Regions from separate parts of the Lysinibacillus sp. FSL P4-0201 genome, predicted to be linked through region 1. Evidence: riboswitches for the same ligand, from Rfam matches in the RefSeq annotation. Region 1 holds a riboswitch; the other holds the start of a gene.

Region 1 (7,656 bases):
TTTCATTTCTTTTGGCATCCCTGTAATCATGGCTATAGATACTTCAGGATTATCCACCTTTAAGGTGTAAACAAATAGTGCACCTAATTTTATCCTTGCATCGTTTAAATAATTTCTTACTTTCCAATAATAATCATTTTCCTGTGGATTATTTAAAAATTGCTGATAGGCATCCGTATCTATGGATGCAGCAATAGAATGGGCTGCCTCTAAGCTTTGATTGGCAATCGACTCTTCAACGGTCTTTTTTATTTTTACATAGGATGTAAAGATGTTTAAACTTGTAAACAAACATAATAAAATCGTTGATAGAATTAATATTAGTTTTATTTTTCTATTTTTCATAAAAAACGGTACTTCCTCATCTATAAATATTCTAGAATATTATTATATTATAATTAACTCTATTTTTTGTTTGTAAAGCAAACATTGCTTGTATATCCTACATAAATTAAAACACAAAATCAATTTTTATTTTATTCATACCCAAAATTACACACTGTAACAAATAGTTTAATAATCCTTGACAAGAAAGTAAACTAAAAAGAAAAGTAATAACTTTTTATGTCTCATTTCCTATTTAAATGGAAAATTGAAAAAACCACTAAAGCAAAGGTATCAAAAAAAGATCAGGTATCGACAATACCTGATCTCATCACAATATGCTTATTTTTTTCTTGAAGTCCGCGTTTGATCTTGCGGCTTTAGAAAGGTAGGTCGTTTACTATAGCCCTTTGGAGATAGTCGCAATAGGGACTTACGTATATTGCCCTTTTCAAAATCGGCACTAAAGTTTACGTATGGCACTCCCAAGACTCTCATATTCGCAGTGTATAAAAGGATGAAAAACACGGATATAAAAAAACCAAATAATCCAAAAAACGCCGAAGCCATAATAATGATTAATCGAAAAATACTCATAGCCGTCACAAAGGATTGATTGACCAATGTAAATGCAGCGATACTAGAAATGGCAATCACAACTATCATTGAGGGGCTTGTAACACCTGCTTTAATCGCTGCATCCCCAATAATTAGTCCCCCTACCACACTAACTGAGCCACTGATTGCACTAGGAAGGCGCAAGTTAGCCTCTCGAAACAATTCAAACATAAATAGCATCATTAAAATTTCTAGAATGGTTGGAAAGGGCAATCCTGACCTCGATTCTACAACCGTAGCAAGTAGAAGAAACGGAAGCTGCTCTTGATGATAAGTCGTCAATGCAAGCCAAAAACCTGGCAGTAGCATACTTATTAATATACCGACAATTCTGAGTAATCGTTCCATCGAGCTAACAATGAGTGGGTACTCATTATCCTCTGCCGATTTAAAGAGCAACATAATATTTGTAGGTGTAATTATGGCATAGGACACACCATCAATCATTAAGAGTATTCTTCCTCTAATTAAGGCCTGCATAGCAAAATCAGGTCTTCCTGTATAATCATGTCTTGGAAGAATTGTCGCTGTCTTTTCAATTTTTTCCATTAATAAGTCGCCATTGATAACAATATCCGTGTCAATTTTTTGTAATTGAAGTCGAATTTGTTCCAGCATATTTAAATTCACAATGTCTTCCATATATAGTATGGCTACGGTTGTTTTAGAACGCTTACCAATTTCTAATGTCTCTACACTAAAAGAATTAGTCGGTAATCGTTTTCTTAATAAAGCAATATTAATAAAAACATCTTCAATAAAGTCATCTCTAGGTCCCTTTACTACTAGTTCTAATGTTGTTTCCCCAGGCTCTCGATTGGGTCTTTTTGAAATATCACTAGAATAAAGTAATTGATTTTCTTCAAAATACAGTAAAACATGGCCTTTATAGACCCTAGTTATCGCATCCTCTTTCGATAAAATCTTTTGTAAATAGGGAATGTGTAAATGCTGTTCAATTTCTTCCTCTAGCATGTCCTCAGTGACATTGCATAACAAAGATTGAACACGTTGAACAACCACAGTTTGAAGTATTTGCTCATTGACCATTGCATCACAAGTTATCAAATGTACTGTATATTGCTGAAAATTATATTGTTGGAAAATCACATCAGCAGAGCGTTGAAATAGTGATTTCAACATTTTCAAATTAATTTGTTCCATTGATGAAATACTTCTCATCTCCTACTGAGCCAGCTCAAGATTAGTACATTTATGAAAACAATCACCTTCAATAAATACACTTAAGCATATTTTTCCCATGGTTGTTCAAAATATTCAAAGAAACAAATGTTGTGAAGACTATTCAAATTGTCCTGATCCAATCATTTTCTTTAGATTTGCCATCTCAATTGCAGACATTGCCGCATCATAGCCTTTATTACCAGATTTTGTTCCTGCACGTTCAATTGCCTGTTCAATATTTTCAGTAGTAACAATTCCAAAAATAACAGGTACATTCGTTGACAATGACACATTGGCAATGCCTTTTGCTGATTCATTACAAACATAGTCATAGTGTGTTGTAGAGCCACGAATAACAGTACCTAAACCAATAATAGCATCATATTTCTTTGTTTCTGCCAGTTGTTTTGCTATAAAAGGAACTTCAAAAGCCCCTGGCACCCATGCAACATCAATAGATGCAGAATCAACCCCATGACGAGTTAAACCATCCATTGCCCCATCCAATAATTTGCTAGTAATAAACTCATTAAAACGACCCACTACTACTGCAATTTTCAAATCCGTTCCAATTAATTGTGCTTCAAATGTTTGACCCATTGTTCCTTCTCCTTTTTACATAGAAATTTTAGTTTTATTAGTGGATAATTGTTTACGATAAGCAACCAATGCTTCTATCGAGATCATTTTTAAGCCATGATGTGCAGCGTAATTTGTTAGTTCTTCAAACCGAAGCATATGCCCATCATCACCCATAATTTCGCAAATAACACCTGCAGGTACGCTATGACAAAGCTTCGCTAGGTCAATAGTGGCCTCCGTGTGCCCTCTCCGTTCCAGCACGCCTTGCTCTTTCGCAATCAACGGAAAAATATGGCCTGGTCGACGAAAATCAGTTGGCTTAGCTTGCTTTTCTATCATTCTTTGTATCGTTAGCGCACGCTCAAAGGCGCTAATCCCTGTCGTTGTTTCTACATGATCGATACTTACCGTAAATGCGGTTTGATGGTTATCTGTATTGTGCTGAACCATTGGATATAAATCTAGCTTTTGTGCAAGCTGCTGCGAAATCGGCGTACAAATTAAACCTCTACCATTGGTTGCCATAAAGTTGATTGTTGCTGGTGTGATGAATTCAGCGAGTGCCAGAAGATCTCCTTCATTTTCTCGATCCTCATCATCAACCACCACAATCATATTGCCCTGCCTTAAATCCTCTATGGCTTCTTCAATTGAATGTAGCACGATGATCAACTCCTATTCTGTGATTTAAAAACCATGTTGTGCTAAATAATCTCTTGTAATAGCTGGCGTTGTTTGCCCCTTTTTTAATTGCCCTATAATGTATTTTCCAACTAAATCGGTTTCGATATTAACGATTGCTCCAACCCTCTTCATACCTAAAACGGTTTCTTTGTAAGTATGAGGAATAAGTGAAATTGTGACACTATTGGCTTCAACATGAAAAAGGGTTAAGCTTGTGCCATCAATTGTTATGGAACCCTTTGGAATACAAAAGTTGGTTAGCTCCTCTGACATTTCGATATCAATATAAACGGCGTTTGCTACTGGACGTTTTCGCAAAATTTTGCCGACTCCATCAACATGACCAGCAACAAAATGGCCACCAAATCGTCCATTAGCAGGCATGGCACGCTCCAAATTAACAGAATCGCCTATTGCCAGCTGCTGTAGATTTGTTGCTTTGACTGTTTCAGGCATAACATCCATCGTAAGCTGCTGTTGTGTGAAATTTGTCACTGTTAAACAAACTCCATTGACCGCTATACTGTCACCAAGCTTGACATCCTCCGTTATCTTAGCTGATTGAACCGTAATTTCCATACTGTCCCGATCGCTTTGCACGGCTTTTATGATACCAATATCCTCTACAAGTCCTGTAAACATTCCATCACCTACTCTACTTTATTAGCACTTCTATCCTTTACTTTTAAAGTTGATCCACCTGTTTTTGTGCCTTATCCTTCTCCCTTCTCTCGTTAGCAATAAAAAATAAAAACCCCTTTACATCAAAGGGGTTTTGGGAGTATAAGACATCAACAAATAAGCCTATTTGAAAACAATTTTTTCATAGACCGTCATCTCATTCGTTCTTCTCCCATCCAGACTATCACTGTCGGTTTTGGATTTGCACCAAATCAGCTTGCGCTCACGGACTTTGAATTGCTTCATCACCGCCGATTGGGAATTTCACCCTACCCCGAAGAACATCTTCTATTCGATTGTAGCTAAATAAAAAAACTTCCCACAAGATGATTGGGAAGTTTTGTAATAAATGCATAGTCAAATAAACCTTCTAAATTAGTATCAATTTAAAAAGTTCGCATTTTTACCCTTCTCCCATCCAGACTGTAACTGTCGGTTTTGGATTTGCACCAAATCAGCTTGCGCTCACGGACTTTGAATTGCTTCATCACCGCCGATCGGGAATTTCACCCTACCCCGAAGAATATTTTTATTTAGCTAGTCTTACGATAACACTATTTTATTATATTATCCATCCTTCTTTTTAAATTTTTTTCGAAGCATAAATTTTAAACAGCTCTGACTCGACTTGAAAAATGTAAAAGATATTATTAAAATGATGACATTTAACCTGTTTATGGAACTTCTTAATCAAAAAAACGTTCCTTTACAAGTGACTATTCAGTCTAGCAGTTTGGAGGTCATTTACTTGACATTTTTTAAAAATATACCTTTTAAACAAGCTATTTTCTATGCCCTATTAGCACTCTGTTGTGGGGTTTCGATCGTTTTCGTACATCATAACGAACAATTTTATGATCGACCGATAGCGGAAATAACGCAAGTGGATGTAACAGCATCAGAACCCATGACAGATATGTATGAAAATGAGGATTTTTTGTTTACACAGGAGATTATGGCCATTATCAAAAATGGTCAGCATAAGGGGCAATCCATTCATTTGACGAATGACTATTCTTCGTCTGGTGCTTTTGATCAAGAATACCATGTAGGCAATGAAATCTTTGTCACGCTAGATGATCGCAAAACACAATCTGTTTTAACAGGAACCATTCTCGATTTAAAACGAGATCAAACCATGGTAATGATTGCATGGATTTTTATTTTTGCCCTACTTATTGTAGGTAAAAGACAAGGCTTATTTTCTATCATTAGTTTGAGTGTCAATGCTGTGATTTTATCATTCGCATTAGATCTTTATGTGAAGCATGGGGGCGTAAGCCTGTTATTAGTCAGCGGCATTTGCGCCCTGCTATTTACGATTATTTCGCTACTACTTATTAGTGGATTGCATACAAAAACATATGTAGCCATCGTGTCCACACTTTTAGGCACTGTTATAGCGCTTATCATAAGCTCTATTGTAATGTGGTTGACAGGTGAAAATGGTCTTCGTTATGAAGAAATGCAATTTTTAACACGTCCCTATCGTACCGTCTTTATGGCAGGTTTATTTATTGGCTCACTTGGGGCAGTAATGGATGTTTCTATTACAATGGCTTCCTCGATTTTTGCTTTATACGAGCAAGATCCTACAATCTCTGTCAAGGCTCTGAAATCTTCGGGACATGAAATCGGTAAAGATATTATGGGTACCATTACAAGTATCTTATTCTTTGCCTACCTTTGCGGCTCCATACCTATGATTATTCTCTATTTAAAAAATTCTTCCACATTAGGGCTTACATTGTCCTTAAATCTTTCTTTAGAATTAGCCCGTGCCTTAGCAGGGGGTATTGGTGTTGTCCTTACGATTCCTATCAGTCAGTATACCGCTATATTTTTCATCAATCGAAAGAGGGTTCAAGGATGAATGTTGTCGTCTTATTAGCAGTTATATTATTCGTGTTAATGGTACTTGTCGGCGGTAGACAGGGGATACGCTCATTTCTTTCTTTATTCCTAAACTTTGGTGTGCTCTTTGTCACCATTTTTTTAATGACAAACCCTAAAAATTGCCCCATCATCTTGACGTTTATTGCCTGTACGGTCATTAGCTGTATTAGTCTTTTCTATATCAATAAAACAAACAGTAAAACCATTACAGCCTTTATCTCGACGATGGTGACGATAGGTATGTTACTACTCTTTATTACCTTTGTAACGGAAAAGTCGATGATCCAAGGGTTTGGCGAAGAATCAACTGAAGAAATCAGCATCTTTTCTCTCTACATTGGTGTTAATTTTGTGCAGATTGGTGCATCAGTCATCATTATGAGTACGATTGGTGCCATTATGGATGTAGCCATTTCCATCGCTACCTCTATGCATGAGATTTTTTATCGCAATCCTTCGATGAGTAGAAAAAAATTATTTACAGCTGGCTTAAGCATAGGAAGAGATATATTAGGAACCGATACTAATACGTTATTTTTTGCTTTCTTTGGTGGCTATTTAAGCTTATTAATCTGGTTCAAGGACCTCTCCTATTCGATTGGGGAAATTGTTAACTCCAAGGTTTTTAGTGCCGAAATGACAACCATTTTTTGTGCAGGAATCGGCATTGCATTGATTATTCCGATTGCCGCCTGCATCAATGCCTTTTATTTAATTCGAACACGCGAAAAAACAGAAAAACTTTTATAAAAATTACCAGTACCTATCATGCATTTGTGATAGGTGCTCGTCGTTTCTCCTCTAATTCATTCAAAAAATGAATGCTATGTCAAAAATGTTTGTCCAAATTGTGAAATCGTATAGATGAAGCTAGAATTAATACTTACATTCGAGAAAATTTTTTTGCTATAGTAAAAATCAGAAAAGCCAGTATCGTGGAGGTGTACTGGCTAATAGGAAAAACGATCGCTGATAATCCACATCACGATAACATCGTCATGGTCATTTTATTGTGCAGAAAATAAAAGATTGCTAGAAATTCGTCTATTAATTTCTAAATATTCTGTATTTTAATCTCCTATGATCGTCTAACATTTATTAAAGGAGCTTTTACTGTGAATAAAGAAATAAAAACAAGTCCGATTATGGCTGCTCTCTTAGTAGCTGGCTTTGTAGGATTGTTTAGTGAGACAGCTTTAAATATTGCACTTGGAGAGCTAAGCCTGCTCTTCGATGTGGACGCTACAACCATCCAATGGCTTGCAACAGGATACTTTCTCACATTAGGCATTTTAGTACCTGTAACAGGCATTTTAATGCAAAAGTTTACTACTCGCCAAATGTTTATGGCGTCTTTACTCTTTTCGATAATTGGTACTATACTTGCCGCCGTTGCACCCGTCTTTGCTGTCCTACTTTTAGCACGTATTATTCAAGCAGCAGGACTTGCGATTATATTACCTTTAACGCAAAATGTGATTTTCACAATTTTCCCAGCTAATAAACGTGGTAGTGCTATGGGCGTAATGGGTCTCGTTATTTTAGCTGGACCCGCTTTCGGTCCAACCTTGGCTGGGATGATTTTAGATAGTTTGTCCTGGCACTGGATATTCTGGGTTACCATCCCCTTCCTATTATTCTCTATTATTTTTGGCTTTATCTTTATTCCTAATGTAAATGAAATAA
Region 2 (7,656 bases), 270 kb from region 1:
ATTAGGCAAGCGCTCTGAAGAAATTGGTGGTATTATTACCGTTATCACTGGCATCGCAGAACAAACGAATCTGTTAGCACTCAATGCGGCCATCGAGGCAGCACGAGCAGGTGATCAAGGGAAAGGTTTTGCTGTCGTTGCATCAGAGGTTCGTCAATTAGCTGAACAGTCAAGTTTAGCAGCTGGACAAATTACTAATCTTATTAATGATATCCAAGCGGAAACATCTGTGACAGTACGAACAATGGAAAGTAATTTACTAGCTGTCGAGGAGCAAGTAACGATCATCAATAAAGGCGGAAGTGCCTTAAAAGAAATCGTGGAGAAGGTTGTCGAAACTGAAGAAGGTGTCGAACAAATGAAAGTGGCATTTACACATGTTAACGACAACTCCCTAGATGTGCAACAAGCCATTCAAGATATTTCTCGCATCATCGAGGACGCTGCAGCAGCTACAGAAGAGATTGCGGCAACCTCAGAGGAGCAATATGCGACTGTTGCCGAAATTACACAAAGCTCAGATGAGTTATCATCAATTGCTGATAAATTACAAAATGAAGTGAATAAATTTAAGTTTGAATAAATCCCCAAACAAGAAAAGAAAAATGGAGGCGCTATAGGATGAATCAGAAGAAAATTGCAATGAATATTGACACAAAGGCTGATTATATTGTGATTGCGTTTACAGGCGATTTAGAATACGGGATGATTGAAGAAATAAAGTCAGAGCTGCAAACACTTAGCTTAGACACAAAACACGGATACATTATCGATATGCAAAGAGTAACAAATATTGATAGTACTGGATTCGGGATGATCGTTAATTTTGCTAAGAAGGTGTCTGTAAAAGATAAGAAAATCGCCATTATTGTCGTCGATGATTTCATTCGCAACTTATTCGCTATTTCACAGGTTGATAAAGTATTCCCTATTGCCGAAAGTGAAGAACAAGCAAGGAAGATTATTAAAGAAGATTGGCTAGGTGAGCTATCACTTAACGATTATTAATCTCTATAATCATAATAAAAGGTGTATTCCTATTAGACGGAATACACCTTTTTATGTTGTTAAAAAAGAAGATGTCAACGGTAGAAATAGTAACTTTGCAAGGCGAGAGGTTGATTTCCGTTCCGCCAGCGTCCTTTCCAGGGGGGCGTCCGATGAGCCGCTAAATCCCATAGGAGTGACGCTATCAACCATTCTACAAAGTGTCTTTACCTCATAGTAGCATAGTGATCAAATCACCCATTATCTGGATTCTTAGAGGGGATAGGCTCTTATTTTCAATGCGGTGAAGTGCTGAGTGACAACACCTCTTCATAAAGAGTAATGAACTCCTTTACTTTATTTGAAAACCTTTGCTAAAAAGATTGAGATTTTTTGGGTTGGTGTGGAAGGCTTCTTGACTCCCGTGGGATAGCGAGACAGGTGAGCCCCTACACGTAGGAAGCTGCTGGCACTCGCCTAAAGGAAAGCAAGTAGCCTTGCAACAGAAATCCATTTCTACACCTTTCTATTGGCTGTTTTGTTTTTAACACTAAGAGAAGGTATTTTTCCTATGGCGGAATATACCTTTTCTTTAATATTGCAGTAGCATATTAACAAACACAACTAGAATGATAATCGGTACAACAACTAGCATTAACATACGATATGTCGAATAATAGCCTTGTCCCATTTGACTACCCGTTAGCAATTCTCTCTTCACAAATTCTTTATCCACTACATAGGCAATAAAAATAGCAATGAATAAATTCCCTAGCGGAAGCATGATATTCGACACTAAAAAATCGGTTGCATCAAAGATACTTTTCTCAAAAATCATTATATCCGATAAAACACTCGAAGAAAGTGCTGCTGGAATAGCTGCAATAAATACGACTATACCAAGTAAAAGCGTCCACATCGGACGGGATTTCTGACTATGCTCCATAAATGCCGCTACGATAATCTCATATAAACTAAATGATGACGTTAATGTAGCAAATAAAAATAGCAATAAAAACATGGCTAAAAACACTTCACCAAATGGCATTTGACTAAATGCTGTTGGTAGCACCATAAATAGCAAGCCTGGACCCGCTGCTGGCTCTAAATCAAAGGCGAACACAACAGGGAAAATCGCTAAACCTGCTAAAAATGAAACAAGCACAGTTAACAGCACTACAGAACCCGCTGAATTCGGAAGACTGACATCTTTTTTTAGATAAGAGCTATATGTAACTAGACAAGAAAAGCCTACTGCTAACCCAAAGAACGATTGCCCTAGGGCTTCTAATAATGCCTTACCCGTAATATTCGAGAAATCAGGCCATAAGAAGAATTTTACCCCTTCCATTGCCCCATCTAATGTAACTGCACGCACAACAAGGACAATGAACATTATGAAAAGTAACGGCATCATCCATTTATTGGCCTTTTCAATCCCATTTTGTACACCTAATGAAATCACAAGTACGTTGGCTAATGTAAACAACACTAGACCAACTAGCGTAATCCAAGGCGTGCCTATAATTTTTCCAAATAATTCAGTTGGATCTACTGCTGGATCAATTACCGCGCCAGCTACACCTAGCCCGCTATAAATAAAGATCCAACCTCCAACTACGCTATAAAAAGTTAATAATAAAAAACAGCCTAGCACGCCCATTCGACCAATCCAAGCCCAGCCTGGCTTAGTTGGAGCAATTTTTTTATACGCTGTTACAGCCTCGGATTGTGTACCACGTCCTAAAACATACTCGGACAATAACATCGGTAGTCCTATTAACAAGGTAAATAATACAAAGATAAGGAAAAATGCTCCTCCACCACTTTGTCCTGTTACATAGGGAAGTTTCCAAATTGCCCCTAGTCCGATCGCCGCACCAGCTGATGCTAAAATAAAACCTAATTTACTAGACCATTGTCCTTTTTTTCCACTCATCTCTTCAAACTCCTCAAACATTCTAAACTCTTCTCTATTTTACATGAAAATATAGCTTTCGACTAGGTTATAATTATAAAGTACTAGTTAGCTTTTTTACCCCATTACTTTTTTCTATATTTATCCGTTAGTTTTGCCTTTCTATTCTTCACACTTTTCCCTATCCATCATTCCTTCCAACAAAAAACCTCAGGTATGTTCACCCGAGGTTAGTAAAAATTATTTTGTTATATAGATAGAACGCTGGCGGTCGATCCACTTGCGCATAGTTGTAAATAAAAACGCCATAATAGCCGTTAATAAAATACCTTTCACAATGTTAAATGGTAAAATCCCAGCGATAATCATTTTATAAAGTGAGTCACCTACAACAGGTTCCATTCCTAAGAAGTATGTGTACATCGGTAAAAATACTGCGTAGTTTAAAATACTCATCCCTACTGCCATTACGACTGTTCCTGTCGCTAAACCTCCAACAAGACCAGCAATTGTTTTAAAGCGATTAAAAATAAGGCTTACAGGCAAAATAAATAAAATACCTGTTGCAAAGTTGGCAATATGACCTACTGGTACACCTGTTGGCGTTCCAGAGAAAATCCAATCCAATACATTTTTAAATAATTCTACTAAAATACCAGCTACAGGCCCCATTGTGATGGCTGCTATTAATGCAGGCATATCACTAAAGTCGACTTCCAAGAATGCTGGGAATGGTGGAATTGGGAAATTAAAAAGCATTAATAAAAACGAAATACTGCTCAGCATGCCAATCGTAATAAACGATTGAAGTTTAACATTTTTCTTCATAGAAAACTCTCTCCTCTTTGCTGATTCAATCTCGCAAGAAGAAAGGTGACGATCTTTCAATTGTTAGCACGAAAAAACCCTTATGCATAAAGAGCACAAGGGAGAAAGGCATGACGAATAGGCGTCAATTTAAACTATTTTTGAGCACTGTTTAAAAAGCCATACAAAAAAAGCGCTCGGTCATAGTTTATTTCATAACAATGAATGACGATCGTACCTCCATCTTCTCCCATCCAGACTTTAACTGTCGGCCTCGGAATCACACCAAGTCAGCCATGCAAATAAATTTGCACAGGTCGCGGGCTGAAGAGCGAAGCATAAACCATTCGAGTTAATGGAAACATTAACGGTTCACCACTCTATTACCGCCGGTCGGGATTTTCACCCTGCCCCGAAGATGAATCATATTATTTTATACTACAACCTTACTATAATTAATTATTAAGAAAAAGTAAATAGTTCTGCTTAAAAAATTCCGATTAGATTTGTAAGTATTGTAAAAATGGAGCATTCCATGTTACAGGAATGCTCCATTTTTTGATTTTGACTAAGGCATATATTGTTTATTTGGCCCCACAGGCTTTGGCAAATACGTTTTTAAATCGAATCCTTCCCAGCTTTCTTGGACCACATTATCCAAGCGTAATTGTTGGTCAAAGCTAGCAGCAGTTAACATCATAGCTTCAATTAATTGGGTAGCGCGAATTGGCTCCATCGATGCTAAATCTAAGGGAATATCGAATGTTACGACTACACCTTCGGCTTCCTCTTTCACGGTATATGTTACGTTTTCAGGAACGACTGTTACATAAACATCATCATTTTTGTTTTTCATTAGTGTAAGCGCCTCTGTAACATTAGCAAATGTTTGACGGAAATCTGGTGACAGGTATTCTGCCCCACTACCATCTTGGTATAAATAATAATTAAAATGCTTGGCGTTTGTTAATGACATAGCTTGACTTGGCTCACCCTCCTGAGAAAACTCATAAGGTGTGCCATCTTCATTTTGAATCTCAACTTCCGTATATTCAGAATCCGAGAAGGTATCCTCTAAAGTCCCTTTGTACTCATTAACGGTAGCTGATGCAACATCATAGTCATTGTCCTTTGGTAATACGTGGACAAGCTTGTCTTCCTTCTCCTTCAGTTCACCTTTAAAAGGATGATAATCCGTAAACCCTTTGGCTTCTTCATCTATTTGAGGAGCATATTTTTCATACATCTGTAGGGTAGAAGGCTTTTCTGTTCCAAAATCAGTTGCTACACGCTCATTTGGTATCACATATGTCATTGGAACACTTTCTGCATCGCGTCCTGCCAAACCAATACGGAAAACGACAGCATCTTTCACATCTTCCTCATAGACAGACGACCGTAAAGATAACATACGCTCATGCTCCGATACAATACTGGATTGAAGTGCCTCATCCTGGGTAGCTGCCTCTTTAGCAGAACGATCTTCCTGTAACGTAGAGTAATTAGCCGTTTCTGGCGTACTAGCTAGATCTTTTTGGCTAGCGTCATTATTCATGAACATGAAGCCAACGAGTACCGTTATCGCGAAAACTGCTGCTACACTCGTAAAAATCGGCATTTTTCGGAACTTAAATCGTGATGGTCGTTCATCTTGAATCAAAGATTTACTTGCTTGTTGTGCTTCTTCATTCTCTATAGGTTGTTGTATCGCTTCTTGTAGGTGACTATTATCCTGCAAGCGAGCATCTGCCATTAACCGATTTAATATTTCTTCTTTTGAACGGCGGTCAGAAAGCTTAGGGGCATTGTTCAAGACATGTTCAAGCTGTTCATCATCAAATGGCTTATGTGTCATTGCCGTTTCGCCTCCTGTTCTCTAATCGGCTGTAGCTGTTGCCTTAAAAATTTAATGGCTCGATGCTGGGTCGTTTTTACCTTAGCTTCTGTCCAATCTAGTATTTGCGCTGTTTCTGCAATCGATAAATCTTGAAAATAGCGCATAATAATGACCATTTTTTGGTCGCCTGTACAGTTTTCAAGTGCTGATTCTACCTGCATAAATTCATCACTGGCCTGTAGCATATCTTCCGGTGATGGCGTGGTTGAATGGAGCTGTTCCGTTTCCCAGTCAAAGAAATCATGTGAATGCTTTTGACGTACAGCTTGCTTTCTAAAATGATCAATTGCTACATTTTTAGCAATAGCAAATAGCCAAGTTTTCTCACTACTATTGCCTGCAAATTGATCGTATGAGCGCAACACTCGTACATAAACTTCATGTGCTAAATCTTCGGCAAGTGTACGGTTTTTTACTAAATATATTAAAAACTGAAACACGTCTTGGTGATATGCATCGTATAGTCGATGGAACACGGAGTCATTCAAAGCACTCCACCCCCGTTCTATAATATTTGTCGTCTTACATTCATAGAAGTTACAGCCAATTAATAGCAATACTTGTTATTAATCGAACGGTAAATAAAACGTGAAGGTCGTACCCTCTTTCAACACACTGTCTACCATAATATTACCTGAGTGTGCCTTCACAATATTTCTAGCAATGGCTAAGCCGAGACCAGTTCCACCCTTGGAACGAGTACGTGCTTTATCTGCTTTATAAAAACGTTCAAAGACATAGGGTAAGTCCTCTTGAGGAATGCCATGTCCTGTATCTTGAACAGATATTTTAGCAAATGTCGGCTCCTGCTCTACTTTTACAGTCACAGACCCTTCATCTGTATGTCTCAGGGCATTGTCAACTAAATTTGTAAGCACTTGTTCAATGCGATCCTCATCTATATTAATCATGGCCTCGTCATTAAATTCACTCTCAAACAGCAGACGAACGTGCTTTTCTTTTGCTACCTGTGCAAATTTTTGTGTAATACGTTCGAAAGTAGAATTAATTGGTAATTCATCTTTATAAAGCGTCATATGCCCTGATTCCATACGTGCCAAATCTAATAAATCTGTCACAAGGCGACCCATTCGCTTCGATTCATCATAAATAATTTTGGTAATCTCATTTCGCTCTTCCTGATCCTGAATAAAATCGTCATCCATTAATGCTTCTGAGTAACCTTGAAGCATGGCAATCGGTGTCCGAAGCTCATGAGAGACATTCGCAATAAAATCCGATCTTAGTTTTTCTAAGCGATGCTGTTCAGTCATATCACGAATAACAGCGACAGCACCACGTATCATTTCCCCACTATAAAGAGGACTAATGGTAAATGTATAATAGCTGCCATCCATTTCAATTTCCTCTTCTAGTTTATCCTCAAACATCAGTACATGATCAAGCATATGATACAGCTCTGGCGGAATAGGTTTTGCACTTTGTGAGCCTTTGTTGACAAACCACTTTTGCATTAGACGTTCAGCTGGTGGATTACTTAATAATATTGTACGATCCCGATTAAACGTAATCACTGCATCTGTCATAGATGTCAAAATATTAGAAAGCTGTTCGTTTTCTTGGTTGATAACCTCTAAATTATGCTTTAATTGACGGCCCATTTGGTTGAAGGCAACGGCAAGCTGACCAATTTCGTCATTTTGGGTAGTAGGCATTTTCGCTTCAAAATTCCCTTTTGCAATTTCAAAAGCTAATTCACGCATTTTTCTTAATGGCGAAGTTATACGTGAAGAAAGGAAGAATGCGAAGAATGTCGTCAGCACAAATGCTATGAAGGCTGCTAAAAAGACAATTTTCGTAGTTTCCTTAGACGTTTTATGTAGCGCATCTGGGCTTTGGTAGATGAAGACAGCTCCATGTACTGCATTTTCAACATTTAGGGGAAAACCAAGTACGACATAAGATTCCATCTTTTCTTGATCAGTTGAAGAAGGCATCATCATTTCTTTAATAATCGGCTCATCTGATTGAAACACTTCATGAAAAGATTTATTGGCTAATATAGTATCTTGTATTTCTTTTTTGT

The links. Region 1 has a riboswitch for FMN ahead of ribE (riboflavin synthase). Riboswitches for the same ligand answer to the same signal wherever they lie in the genome.
Region 2: linked by a shared signal. The riboswitch ahead of MKY76_RS06410 (ECF transporter S component) and the one ahead of ribE (riboflavin synthase) in region 1 are both predicted to bind FMN.

The regions. Positions count from the first base shown of each region.
Region 1 covers NZ_CP151995.1:1,602,440-1,610,095, reverse strand. The annotation lists gene MKY76_RS07870 (GHKL domain-containing protein) at 1-345, opposite strand, end outside; gene MKY76_RS07865 (spore germination protein) at 667-2,106, opposite strand; gene ribE (6,7-dimethyl-8-ribityllumazine synthase) at 2,245-2,727, opposite strand; partial or broken gene ribB (3,4-dihydroxy-2-butanone-4-phosphate synthase) at 2,746-3,372, opposite strand; gene ribE (riboflavin synthase) at 3,397-4,035, opposite strand; FMN riboswitch at 4,235-4,360, opposite strand; FMN riboswitch at 4,477-4,602, opposite strand; gene MKY76_RS07845 (YibE/F family protein) at 4,823-5,947, shown strand; gene MKY76_RS07840 (YibE/F family protein) at 5,944-6,720, shown strand; gene MKY76_RS07835 (DHA2 family efflux MFS transporter permease subunit) at 7,086-7,656, shown strand, end outside.
Region 2 covers NZ_CP151995.1:1,333,054-1,340,709, reverse strand. The annotation lists gene MKY76_RS06425 (methyl-accepting chemotaxis protein) at 1-583, shown strand, start outside; gene MKY76_RS06420 (STAS domain-containing protein) at 622-1,008, shown strand; gene MKY76_RS06415 (sodium-dependent transporter) at 1,580-2,926, opposite strand; gene MKY76_RS06410 (ECF transporter S component) at 3,146-3,733, opposite strand; FMN riboswitch at 3,951-4,136, opposite strand; gene MKY76_RS06405 (hypothetical protein) at 4,281-5,567, opposite strand; gene sigX (RNA polymerase sigma factor SigX) at 5,564-6,118, opposite strand; gene MKY76_RS06395 (ATP-binding protein) at 6,176-7,656, opposite strand, start outside.